Regions from separate parts of the Bacillus sp. D48C genome, predicted to be linked through region 2. Evidence: predicted binding sites of a transcription regulator. Region 2 holds the regulator's gene; the other holds the start of a gene.
What was found. Region 2 encodes Rex, which represses fermentation and respiration genes when NADH is low (regulators of the CRP and FNR family bind a similar motif). Its sites were predicted from a motif close to TTGTGAAATATTTCACAA; they were not measured.
Positions count from the first base shown of each region.

Region 1: the regulator Rex is predicted to act here: its motif matches at 3,064-3,081, upstream of ACLBXA_RS14795 (formate/nitrite transporter family protein).

Region 1 is NZ_JBKFAQ010000005.1:130,546-135,932, forward strand. Features, by position in the region: gene ACLBXA_RS14775 (LutB/LldF family L-lactate oxidation iron-sulfur protein) at 1-228, shown strand, start outside; gene ACLBXA_RS14780 (LutC/YkgG family protein) at 228-938, shown strand; gene ACLBXA_RS14785 (prepilin peptidase) at 1,052-1,774, shown strand; gene ACLBXA_RS14790 (cyclic-phosphate processing receiver domain-containing protein) at 1,789-2,100, shown strand; gene ACLBXA_RS14795 (formate/nitrite transporter family protein) at 2,128-2,979, opposite strand; gene ACLBXA_RS14800 (TerC family protein) at 3,182-3,976, opposite strand; yybP-ykoY riboswitch at 4,059-4,232, opposite strand; gene ACLBXA_RS14805 (TrkH family potassium uptake protein) at 4,271-5,387, opposite strand, start outside.
Region 2 is NZ_JBKFAQ010000024.1:7,263-12,649, reverse strand. Features, by position in the region: gene ACLBXA_RS28965 (ABC-F family ATP-binding cassette domain-containing protein) at 184-2,118, opposite strand; gene ACLBXA_RS28960 (redox-sensing transcriptional repressor Rex) at 2,306-2,935, shown strand; gene ACLBXA_RS28955 (YdiK family protein) at 2,965-3,156, opposite strand; gene ACLBXA_RS28950 (CPBP family intramembrane glutamic endopeptidase) at 3,153-3,902, opposite strand; gene groES (co-chaperone GroES) at 4,294-4,578, shown strand; gene groL (chaperonin GroEL) at 4,618-5,387, shown strand, end outside.

The DNA.
Region 1 (5,387 bases), on a different contig from region 2:
GAAAAACTAGCGATGAAAATGTTTAGTATGGGTGCTTCTTCAGCTGCTTTATATAAAATGGGTTCAAAAATGGCACCAGCGGCAATGAGTCCATTTACATCTGGTAATCGTGTATCAAAAGGTATTGGGCCACTTAAAAACTGGACGGATATTCGTGAATTCCCAGCTCCAAGAAAAGAACGATTCCGTGATTGGTATAAAGATCATAAGAAAGGCGGGGATAAATAATGACAGGATTAATTCAAAACCGTGATGCCTTTCTAGATAACATTGCAAAAGAACTTGGGCGCGCGCGTAAAACAGAAGGTGTAGAGCGTCCAGTATGGAAAAGTAATGTGAATATAGAAACGTTAAAAGATTATTCACAAGAAGAATTACTAGAAGTGTTTAAAAATCAATGTACAAACATTCATACAACTGTAGTAGAAACGACAAATGAACGTTTACGTGAAGACCTTCAACAAGTAATCATGGAAAACGGCGGAGGACCTATTTTATTATCAGCGGATGAGCGTTTTGATGCATATGGTTTAACATCTTTATTTAAAGAAGAACTTCCAAAGCGAGACGTTGAAGTAAACGTATGGGATCCAGAGAGAAAAGACGGAAATATGCGTTTAGCTGAAAAAGCGAATATTGGTATTGCATTTAGTGATTATACATTAGCTGAATCTGGTACAATTGTTGTACAAAGTCATAAAGGACAAGGACGTTCTTTACATTTTTTACCAACTGTATATTTAGCTATTATTCCACGTGAAACACTTGTGCCTCGTATTACACAAGCAGTTCAGGATATGAACTCACGTGTAGAAGATGGCGAGACAGCGGCATCTTGTATTAACTTTATTACAGGACCAAGTAACTCGGCTGACATTGAGATGAATCTTGTTGTCGGAGTACATGGACCATTAAAAGCAATATATTTCATCGTATAAAAGAGGGGAAAGCAGGCCAGAAAATGGCCTGCTTTTTTAGTAGAATAATGGATAATATGAAGTAGAAGTTCTCTCCTTTTTTTGCTATGTTTTTTGGGAAAGGAGAGGAAGGGATGTTCACTTATTTATATGCACTGTTAGCAGGGATGGTGTTTGGTTCATTTTTTATGTTAGTTGCGATGAGGGTTCCATTAGGGGAGTCTATCATTACCCCGCGTTCACATTGTCATTATTGTAAATATGTGCTAAGGCCAAAAGAACTAATCCCCATCATTTCATTTTATATACAAAGAGGCTGTTGTACGAATTGTAAGAGGCAAATTCCGATTATGTATGTAGCATTTGAATGTATAACAGGAAGTATATTTCTTCTTACCGTGTATATGATTGGAATAGAACGAGAGCTTATTATCATTTTATCCCTTTTTTCGCTACTTCTTATTATTTCACTTACAGATTACTTATATATGTTAATTCCTGATTGTATTTTAATTTCATTTGCCGTTTTACTCATTCTCGAAAGTGTTTTTGTACAATTAGTTACTTGGACAGATAGTATAGTTGGTAGTGGTGTTATATTCATTTTGTTATATTGCATGCAAAAGATATATCCAGAAGGGCTTGGCGGTGGAGATATAAAACTACTTTCGTTGCTTGGGTTTATAGTAGGAGTGAAGGGAGTTTTTATCATTTTATTTTTAGCATCTTGTTTTAGTCTTTGTTTTTTCGGGATTGGGATCGTATTAAAGCGTATAGAAGTACGAAAGCCCATTCCATTTGGTCCTTTTATTAGCCTTGGGGCAATATGTTATGTATTGGTCGCATATTCAAAGTAGAGAGGGAATAGAAAATGAACGTATATATGGATGATCAAAGAAGTTGTCCGTTCGGGTATGTGCCGGCAACTACAGTAGAATGTACCTTACAAATGGTTCGGGATTATGGTGTGAATATTCTTTCCCTTGATTTTAATATGGGATGGGGAGAAAAAAGTGGACTAGATTTTGTAGAAGCCTTTTGTACAGAAGGGTTATATGTAAATGAAATTCACCTTCATACGAATGATATCATCGGTATGCATAAGATGAAACAAAGATTGGATAAGGGAAAGGAAGAAGGAGAAATTAATCCTTACCTTGTTGTTAAATATGTGGGAAGCTAAAAACTCCAAAGTAAAACTTTGGAGTTTTTAATGTTTCATATGTGCTTGTAAAGGAATAATCTCTTCTTGTTGAGCTGCTGCGATTTCAGTTTCTTCCTGTTGAACGTCAGGTGTTTTCTTAGTTAAGTAGTGGTATACCATACCGACAAATACTGATCCGCCAATAATGTTACCGATTGTAACAGGAATTAAGTTATGAATAGCACCTGAAAAAGAAATTGTCTCAGGATGCGGTGAAACTAAAGATAAAGCAAAGAGTGATAAGTTTGCAATACTATGTTCGTAACCAGATAAGAAGAATGTGAAAACAAGTAGCATCATGACCATTATTTTTGCTGTGTCACCTTTGACCTGAGAAGGTAAGAAGCAAGCAAGACATACGAGCCAGTTACATAAAATGGCTTTAAAGAATAACTGCATTGTAGGTGTGTTCATCTTTCCTTCAACGACTTTACTCATTAAGTGACCGTGATCAATTGCTTCAAAAATTCCAGTTGCGTAAAATAGTAAGGCAAAGAATAACGCGCCACCTAAGTTACCTGCGTAACAAGCAACCCAGTTACGCAGTGTATCAGAAATCGTTGTTTCCTTTCTTAAAGTTGCTACAGTAAAGTACATTGTGTTTCCAGTAAACAATTCAGCACCGCCATATATAATAAGTACGAGAGCAATCCCGAAAAACATAGAAGCAGCTAAATAAGTTGCTGGTGAATCCGCAATGTGAAAAAAATTACCTAATTTAAAACATAGTACAATAATAAAACCGATATAAATACCCGCAAGTGCAGCACGAATGAAATATTGCATTGGGTTTGTATCTAGCATTTTCTTTTTGCTTTTAGCCAGTTTGACAACATAATCTAGTCCTTGTTCTAGCATGAGTAATACGCTCCTTTAGTAAATCTTCTATAAATACTCCTTATATGAATAAAGTACATGGAATTGTTCTCACTTTCAATAAGTTTGTGCAATGTTTCACAAAAAGGACATACATATATTTAGAAAACGTTTACAAAAGATAGTATAATGGAATTTTTTCTGGATATTGAGAGGAAGAAAGCAAAAAGAAAAAGCGCTGTAATTACAGCGCTTTTTCGTCTAAATTCTTTTCTACTTTTACTTCTACTTCTTTTGAGAAGAACCAACCACCAACTGCGATTCCGACTAATACAATCCAGAATGTAAGCTTCCACGGAGTGGATTCTGGGAATGAATGTGGAATTACATTTAATGCAGGGTGTGCTAATGTATAAACTGCTAGCTTTACACCAACCCAACCTACAATTAAGAATGCTGCAGTTTCAAGTCCTGGTTTACGTTTTAAGATTTGTACGAAAGCAGTTGCTGCAAATCGCATAATGATTAATCCGATAAGTCCACCCACAAAGATAACAACGAATTGCCCAGTATCAAGACTACCAATTGTACCTAATCCTGTTTTTGGTAAAGTCATTGCTAGTGCAACAGCAGCTAAAATTGAATCAACTGCGAAGGCGATATCAGCAACCTCAACTTTAAATACAGTCCACCAAAAGTTCTCTTGTTTTTTCTTTGCTTCTTTTTCTTCAGTTTCTTCATCCGTATTCTTTTTAACATACGTTTTAAATAAGTGATTACCAGCGATAAACATAAGGTAGATGGCACCGATTGCTTGCACTTGCCATACATCGACTAAGAACGAAATCATAAATAACGATCCGAATCGGAAAACAAATGCCCCCGCTAATCCATAAAATAGTGCTTTCTTTCGTTTTTCTTCTGGTAAATGTTTTACCATAATTGCAAGAACAAGAGCGTTATCAGCCGCTAAAATTCCTTCAAGTGCAATTAGGATGAGTAATACCCAACCATACTCCAATAATAATGATACATCCATGTACATTCTCCTCTCATTTCTATAAGTTCTAAATAAGTGAAGAATTTCCCCACTATTTAGTTTCCCCATACTCCTGCCTATTAACTTTGGAAGAATCTGGAAATGAATACAAAAAAGACCTCTGCCGTTAATAGGCAAAGGTCTTGCTAGACATATGTAATGAAAATGCCAACAAAGCCGGAAGAACTAAGTTCTACGTAATGACGACTTTGTTTCCAAGAAATTTTCTTGGACGCTACTCCCCTTTGGAGATATGCTATTGTATTCTCATTATATGGATAATTTCTACGGTTGTCAACCTGTTAAAATATCTTCATTCGGATATTTTATTTTCCGGTTCTTTTTACGAGCAAATGAAAAAGCCAATGTTAAAGGACCCATTTTCCCAAAAAACATCATAAAGATAATAATAGCTTTTCCGATTATAGTTAAGTGGGGTGTTAAGTTCATACTGAGGCCAACAGTCCCAAATGCTGAAAATACTTCGAAAGCACTCATCAATAGAGGAACTCGCTCAGTAATACTCAAAATTAAAATAGCAAAAAAGATAAATGAAATGGAAATGATAGTAATAGTTAATGATTTGACAATGAGAGTATCTTTAATGGATTTTTTAAATACGACAATATCCTCTTGTTCTTGTAGAAATTTAAATACGCCAAAAAATATGATTAAAAATGTTGTTAACTTAATCCCACCACCCGTTGAAGCGCTACCAGCACCAATAAACATAAGGAGCATCATTAATAGGAGGGAAGGTTTTGACAATGTAGAAATATCAACTGTATTAAACCCGGCAGTTCGCGTCGAAATTGCTTGAAAATAAGAGGCTATTCCTTCTTCAAATGGGGTAAAACCTCTCATAGAAAGGGAGTTATGGAACTCGAATATAAAAATAAAAAGGGTAGCAATAATGTTGACGATTAGAGTAGAAGAAAGCATAAGTTTTGAATGTAGTGTAAGGTTTTTAAAGTTTTTCTTTCTTTTTATGTCTACGATTACTGTAAAACCTATTCCACCTAAAATGATGAGAGAGGAAATGACGAAATTGACAAGAATGCTATGAGAATGGGACATTAAATTATCGCTCCACACAGAAAAACCAGCATTGTTAAAGGCTGAGATTGAATGGAAAAAACTATAATAGATCCCTTTGGTAACCCCATATTTTGGTACCCACTCAAAAGAAAGAATTAAAGTAGCGATACATTCGACTGTAAAAGAGAATAAAAATAACGATTTGGCAAGACGGATGACGCCGCCGATATTCGTTTGATTTAATGCTTGTTGTAATAAAATACGGTTTTGAAGACCGATTTTTCTTCCGAGCATAATCGCAATTAAGACAGCAAAGCTCATAATGCCAAGCCCGCCAACTTGTATAAGCGCTAAAATGACACATTGTCCAAAT
Region 2 (5,387 bases):
AAATCGATATTTCGTGTCGAATCGTTTATGTATATAGGGTTACGATAGATGTATTTGAAAAATCGTTGATATATTCCCAGTTACCATTGATATATCCAAAAAATTATTTATGTACTTAAAGAAAAAAGATGTCGCATAGTCAAAAATCATGACTGATGAGACATCTTCCTTATTTAAATACTCTTATACATGCAGCTCTTCCCACTCTGCCATACAAGTTTCAAGCTGTTCTTGTAGCGTTTGTTTTTTAGTTGTAATTTCACTAGCTTTTTCATAATCTGCATATATTTCTGGTAAGCAAAGTTGATCTTCTAACGTAGCAATTTCTTCTTCTAAGTTTACGATATTTTGTTCTAGCTCTTCAATTTTTCGAGTGCGTTGACGTTCTAATTGTTTACGCTCTTTTCCTTCGAGATAATTTAATTTTTCTTGAGCTACAGTTTTTTGAACAGGTGCCTGATTTTCTTGCTGTTCTTGTTGTTCAAATGCTGCACGTTCAATCATTTCATTTTTCTTCTCCACATAGTAATCGTAATCCCCTAAATATTCCTGTGCGCCTTCTGTTGATAACTCAACCACAGTCGTTGTTACACGGTTAATAAAGTAGCGGTCATGTGAGACAAATAGAAGAGTCCCTGGATAATCAATTAAAGCATTCTCTAAAATCTCTTTACTATTTAAATCAAGGTGGTTCGTAGGCTCATCCAGAATTAATAAATTTGACTTTTGCATCATAAGTTTCGCAAGAGCTAATCGAGCTTTTTGTCCACCACTAAGGGAAGATACTGGTTTCAGTACATCATCTCCTGTGAATAAAAAATTCCCGAGTATAGTACGGATTTCTTTTTCAGGTTGCAGTGGATATTCATCCCATAGTTCATTTAAAACCCGTTTAGAAGATGTTAAATTTGCTTGTTCTTGGTCATAATAGCCAACAGATACATTTGATCCGAAAGAAACATTACCATTTAATAGTGGTAACTTATTCACAATAGATTTTAATAATGTGGATTTCCCAATTCCGTTTGGACCAACTAAGGCAACACTATCTCCGCGAGTTAAGCGCATAGTTACGTGTTCAATTATAGGGTCCTCCTCATAGCCGATGGTTGCATCTTTTACTTGTAAAACATCATTTCCACTTTGCTTTTCAATATCGAAGTGGAATGATGCTGACTTAGAATCCCCTAATGGTCTCGTTAATAATTCCATTCTGTCTAGTTGTTTACGGCGACTTTGAGCACGTTTCGTTGTAGAAGCGCGAGCTATATTCTTTTGAACGAAGTCCTCAAGTTTTGCGATTTCATCTTGTTGTTTTTCGTAACGTTTCATTTCTTGATCATATAATGCTGATTTTAAGTCTAAATATTTACTGTAGTTACCAACAAATCGTCTGCTTTCTTTATTCGAAATTTCATATACTTGTGTAACGAGTTTGTCTAAGAAATAACGGTCATGGGAAACGATTAATATTGCGCCAGGATAACCTTGTAAATATTGCTCAAGCCATGTTAATGTTTCAATGTCTAAATGGTTTGTAGGCTCGTCCAAAATAAGTAAGTCTGGTTTTGTTAATAATAATTTCCCGAGAGCTAATCTTGTTTTTTGCCCGCCACTTAAAGTAGAGATCGTCGTCTGGTGTGTTTCAACTGGGAAGCCAAGGCCGCTTAAAATGGAGCGAATATCCGCTTCGTATTGATATCCACCTTGATCTTTATAATTGAGTTGCAATTGGTCATAATCAGCTAACAATCTTTCATATATAGCTTCGTTTGAAAAGTTTTCTTCTTTTCCCATTTCTTGCTCAAGCTTTCGAAGTTTTGTCTCCATTTGCTGTAAGTGGGTAAAGACGGTTAGCATTTCATCCCAAATTGTTAAAGACGTTTCTAGGCCAGTATTTTGAGCTAAATACCCGATTGAGACATCTTTCGGTTTTATAATTTCGCCACCATCATGTGATAACTCACCAGCGATAATTTTTAATAATGTAGATTTTCCAGCTCCATTCCTTCCAACTAATGCGATACGATCTTTTGTTTGTACTTCCAATTTTATGTTTGCAAGAATTGTTTCTGCACCGTATAATTTCGAAAGTCCATTTACTTGTAATAAAATCAATGTTCTCACCTCAAATAATTTCTTAACTTTGCCATGTTTATATTTCTCAATCATACTAAAAATAGTGTATAGTTTAAAATAAAGAGAGAATACTTCTTCTCTTTATTATACAAGGAATTTAATGAGTGCTAAACTTCTGTATTTGATTAAAGTATATGAATAAAGATAGGAAGAGAGGAGAGGTCATATGGATCAGCAAAAGATTCCACAAGCCACTGCTAAAAGATTGCCTCTATACTATCGATTTATCCAAAACTTATCTCTTTCTGGTAAGCAGCGTGTTTCATCGGCCGAATTGAGTGAAGCGGTAAAAGTAGATTCCGCAACAATACGAAGAGATTTTTCGTATTTTGGAGCATTAGGGAAAAAGGGATATGGATATAACGTAAATTATTTATTATCATTTTTCCGCGAAACACTTGATCAAGATGATATAACGCGTGTAGCACTTATTGGAGTAGGTAATTTAGGGACCGCTTTCTTACATTATAATTTCACGAAAAACAATAATACAAAAATTGAAATGGCATTTGATGTTAGTGAAGAGAAAGTTGGAACAGAAATCGGGGGCATTCCTGTATATCATTTAGATGAATTAGAAGAGAGATTATCAAATGATATACAAGTGGCAATATTAACAGTACCGGCTACAGTAGCACAAGCTGTAGCAGATAGATTAGCTGAAACGAGCGTGCACGGTATTTTGAATTTCACACCAGCACGATTAAACGTATCAGAGAATATTAGAATTCATCATATTGATTTAGCTGTAGAGTTACAAACATTAGTTTACTTTTTGAAAAACTATCCACAATAAAACGCAGAGGAAGCGACCTCTGCGTTTTATTATTGTTTCTTCTTTGTGAATTTAACTAATATAAGGCGAAGTGCCAAATTAAAATCAATTGTTGCCATAACTGCAAATAGTATTGTCCACACATTCCAGATTGTATCTGTCACGTTCGTAATGGCGAAGCGTGTAAAGATACATCCAAGAAGGAAGTATAGTGCAGCCATGAACAATGGTGAGTTTCTCATACAAAAAATCCTCCGATAAATCCTTGCATTTTTTCAGCTTCTTTAATCATTTCTTGAATTTGCTCATTGCTCATAAAAATTTGCCCAATAGCGACTAATGTATTCATCGCAACATGAGCTGCAATAGGAACGATAATGCGCTTCGTCTTCACATATAAGAAGGCGAATACGAGCCCCATAGCAGTGTATACCAATAAGTGAGTAAAATCAAAATGAATTGCTGCGAATACAAGTGAACTAATGATAGCTGCAATAAAGAAGTTGAACTTCTTATAAAGTGCACCGAATAGAATTTTTCTAAATACGATTTCTTCTAAGATAGGTCCGATTATAGATACAACAATAAGGAACCAAGGAGTAGTTCGTGCAATTTCCATCAGTTTCATTGTATTTTCTGAACCTTGTTTAATTCCTAGTAGCTGCATCTCGATCATACCGGCAACTATTTGTGAAAAGAAAGCTAAGAATAATCCGATGAAAATCCACCCAATTGTAGCTGGAACAGAAGAGCGCGTTGCATCTAAATGTCTGTCGCGAATATCTGTTCTAAGTAACCAAAGTACGATACATAATGCAACAAAGAAGCTAATAATTGCCCAGTGTCCCATTATGATTTGTCCTTTTTCCTCAATGGTAAATCCTCTATTATCATAGAGTCCTGTTTTTAGGAGAAGTGGTAATCCAACAGCGCCAGATAATTGCATTAAAATGTATGTAACGATAATCCACCAGTATTGTTTCTTCAAATGGTTTAACCATCCTTTCTAACTCTAGTGTATGAGATGAGGTAGGATAACATGTAAATATGTTATCTACGATATAAACTTTCATTCGAATTATGATTTTTTTGTAAATACGTATTTTAAATTAAAGTAGGAGACAGGAAAAAGTTGTACGTTTAGCGAAAACAACTTAGGGTGTCTTTCATATTGTAACATACGAGTAGGGGAAACAACGATTCATATAGTAGAGGCAGTATTCTATATAGAAAGTTTATATAGTAATTTGCGAAAAAATTATGATTTTTTTACTTGCAAAAGAAATTGAGATTATTTATTATTATAAGTGTGTTAGCACTCGGGTGACTTGAGTGCTAATAAATAAAATTTACATAACAAAATGAGGAGGTTATTGTTCATGCTAAAGCCATTAGGTGATCGCGTTGTAATTGAGCTTGTTCAAGCAGAAGAAAAAACAGCAAGTGGTATTGTATTACCAGACACTGCAAAAGAAAAACCACAAGAGGGTAAAGTTGTTGCAGTAGGTACTGGTCGAGTGCTTGAAAATGGTGAGCGTGTTGCTTTAGAGGTAGCAGCAGGTGATCTTATCATCTTCTCAAAATATGCAGGTACTGAAGTGAAATATGAAGGTACAGACTACTTGATTTTACGTGAAAGTGACATTTTAGCAGTTATCGGTTAATTATATAAATCTTAAAAAAATCCAAGGGGGTCAATTATTATGGCAAAAGATATTAAATTTAGTGAAGAAGCACGTCGTTCGATGCTTCGCGGTGTCGACACTCTTGCAAACGCAGTAAAAGTAACGCTTGGACCAAAAGGTCGTAACGTTGTACTTGAGAAAAAATTCGGTTCACCACTTATTACAAATGATGGTGTAACAATCGCAAAAGAAATCGAATTAGAAGATGCATTCGAAAACATGGGTGCGAAATTAGTAGCAGAAGTTGCTAGCAAAACAAATGATGTAGCTGGTGACGGAACAACAACTGCAACTGTATTAGCGCAAGCTATGATTCGTGAAGGTCTTAAAAACGTAACAGCTGGTGCTAACCCAATGGGTCTTCGTAAAGGTATCGAAAAAGCTGTTACTGCTGCAATTGAAGAATTAAAAACGATTTCTAAACCAATCGAAGGCAAATCTTCTATCGCGCAAGTAGCTGCTATTTCTGCAGCTGACGAAGAAGTAGGTCAATTAATCGCTGAAGCAATGGAGCGCGTTGGTAACGATGGCGTTATTACTTTAGAAGAGTCTAAAGGATTCACAACAGAATTAGACGTAGTAGAAGGTATGCAATTTGATCGTGGATATGCATCTCCTTACATGATTACTGATTCTGACAAAATGGAAGCAGTTCTTGATAACCCATACATCTTAATTACTGACAAAAAGATTTCTAACATCCAAGAAATCTTACCAGTATTAGAGCAAGTGGTACAACAAGGTAAACCACTTCTTATCATTGCTGAAGATGTAGAAGGCGAAGCTTT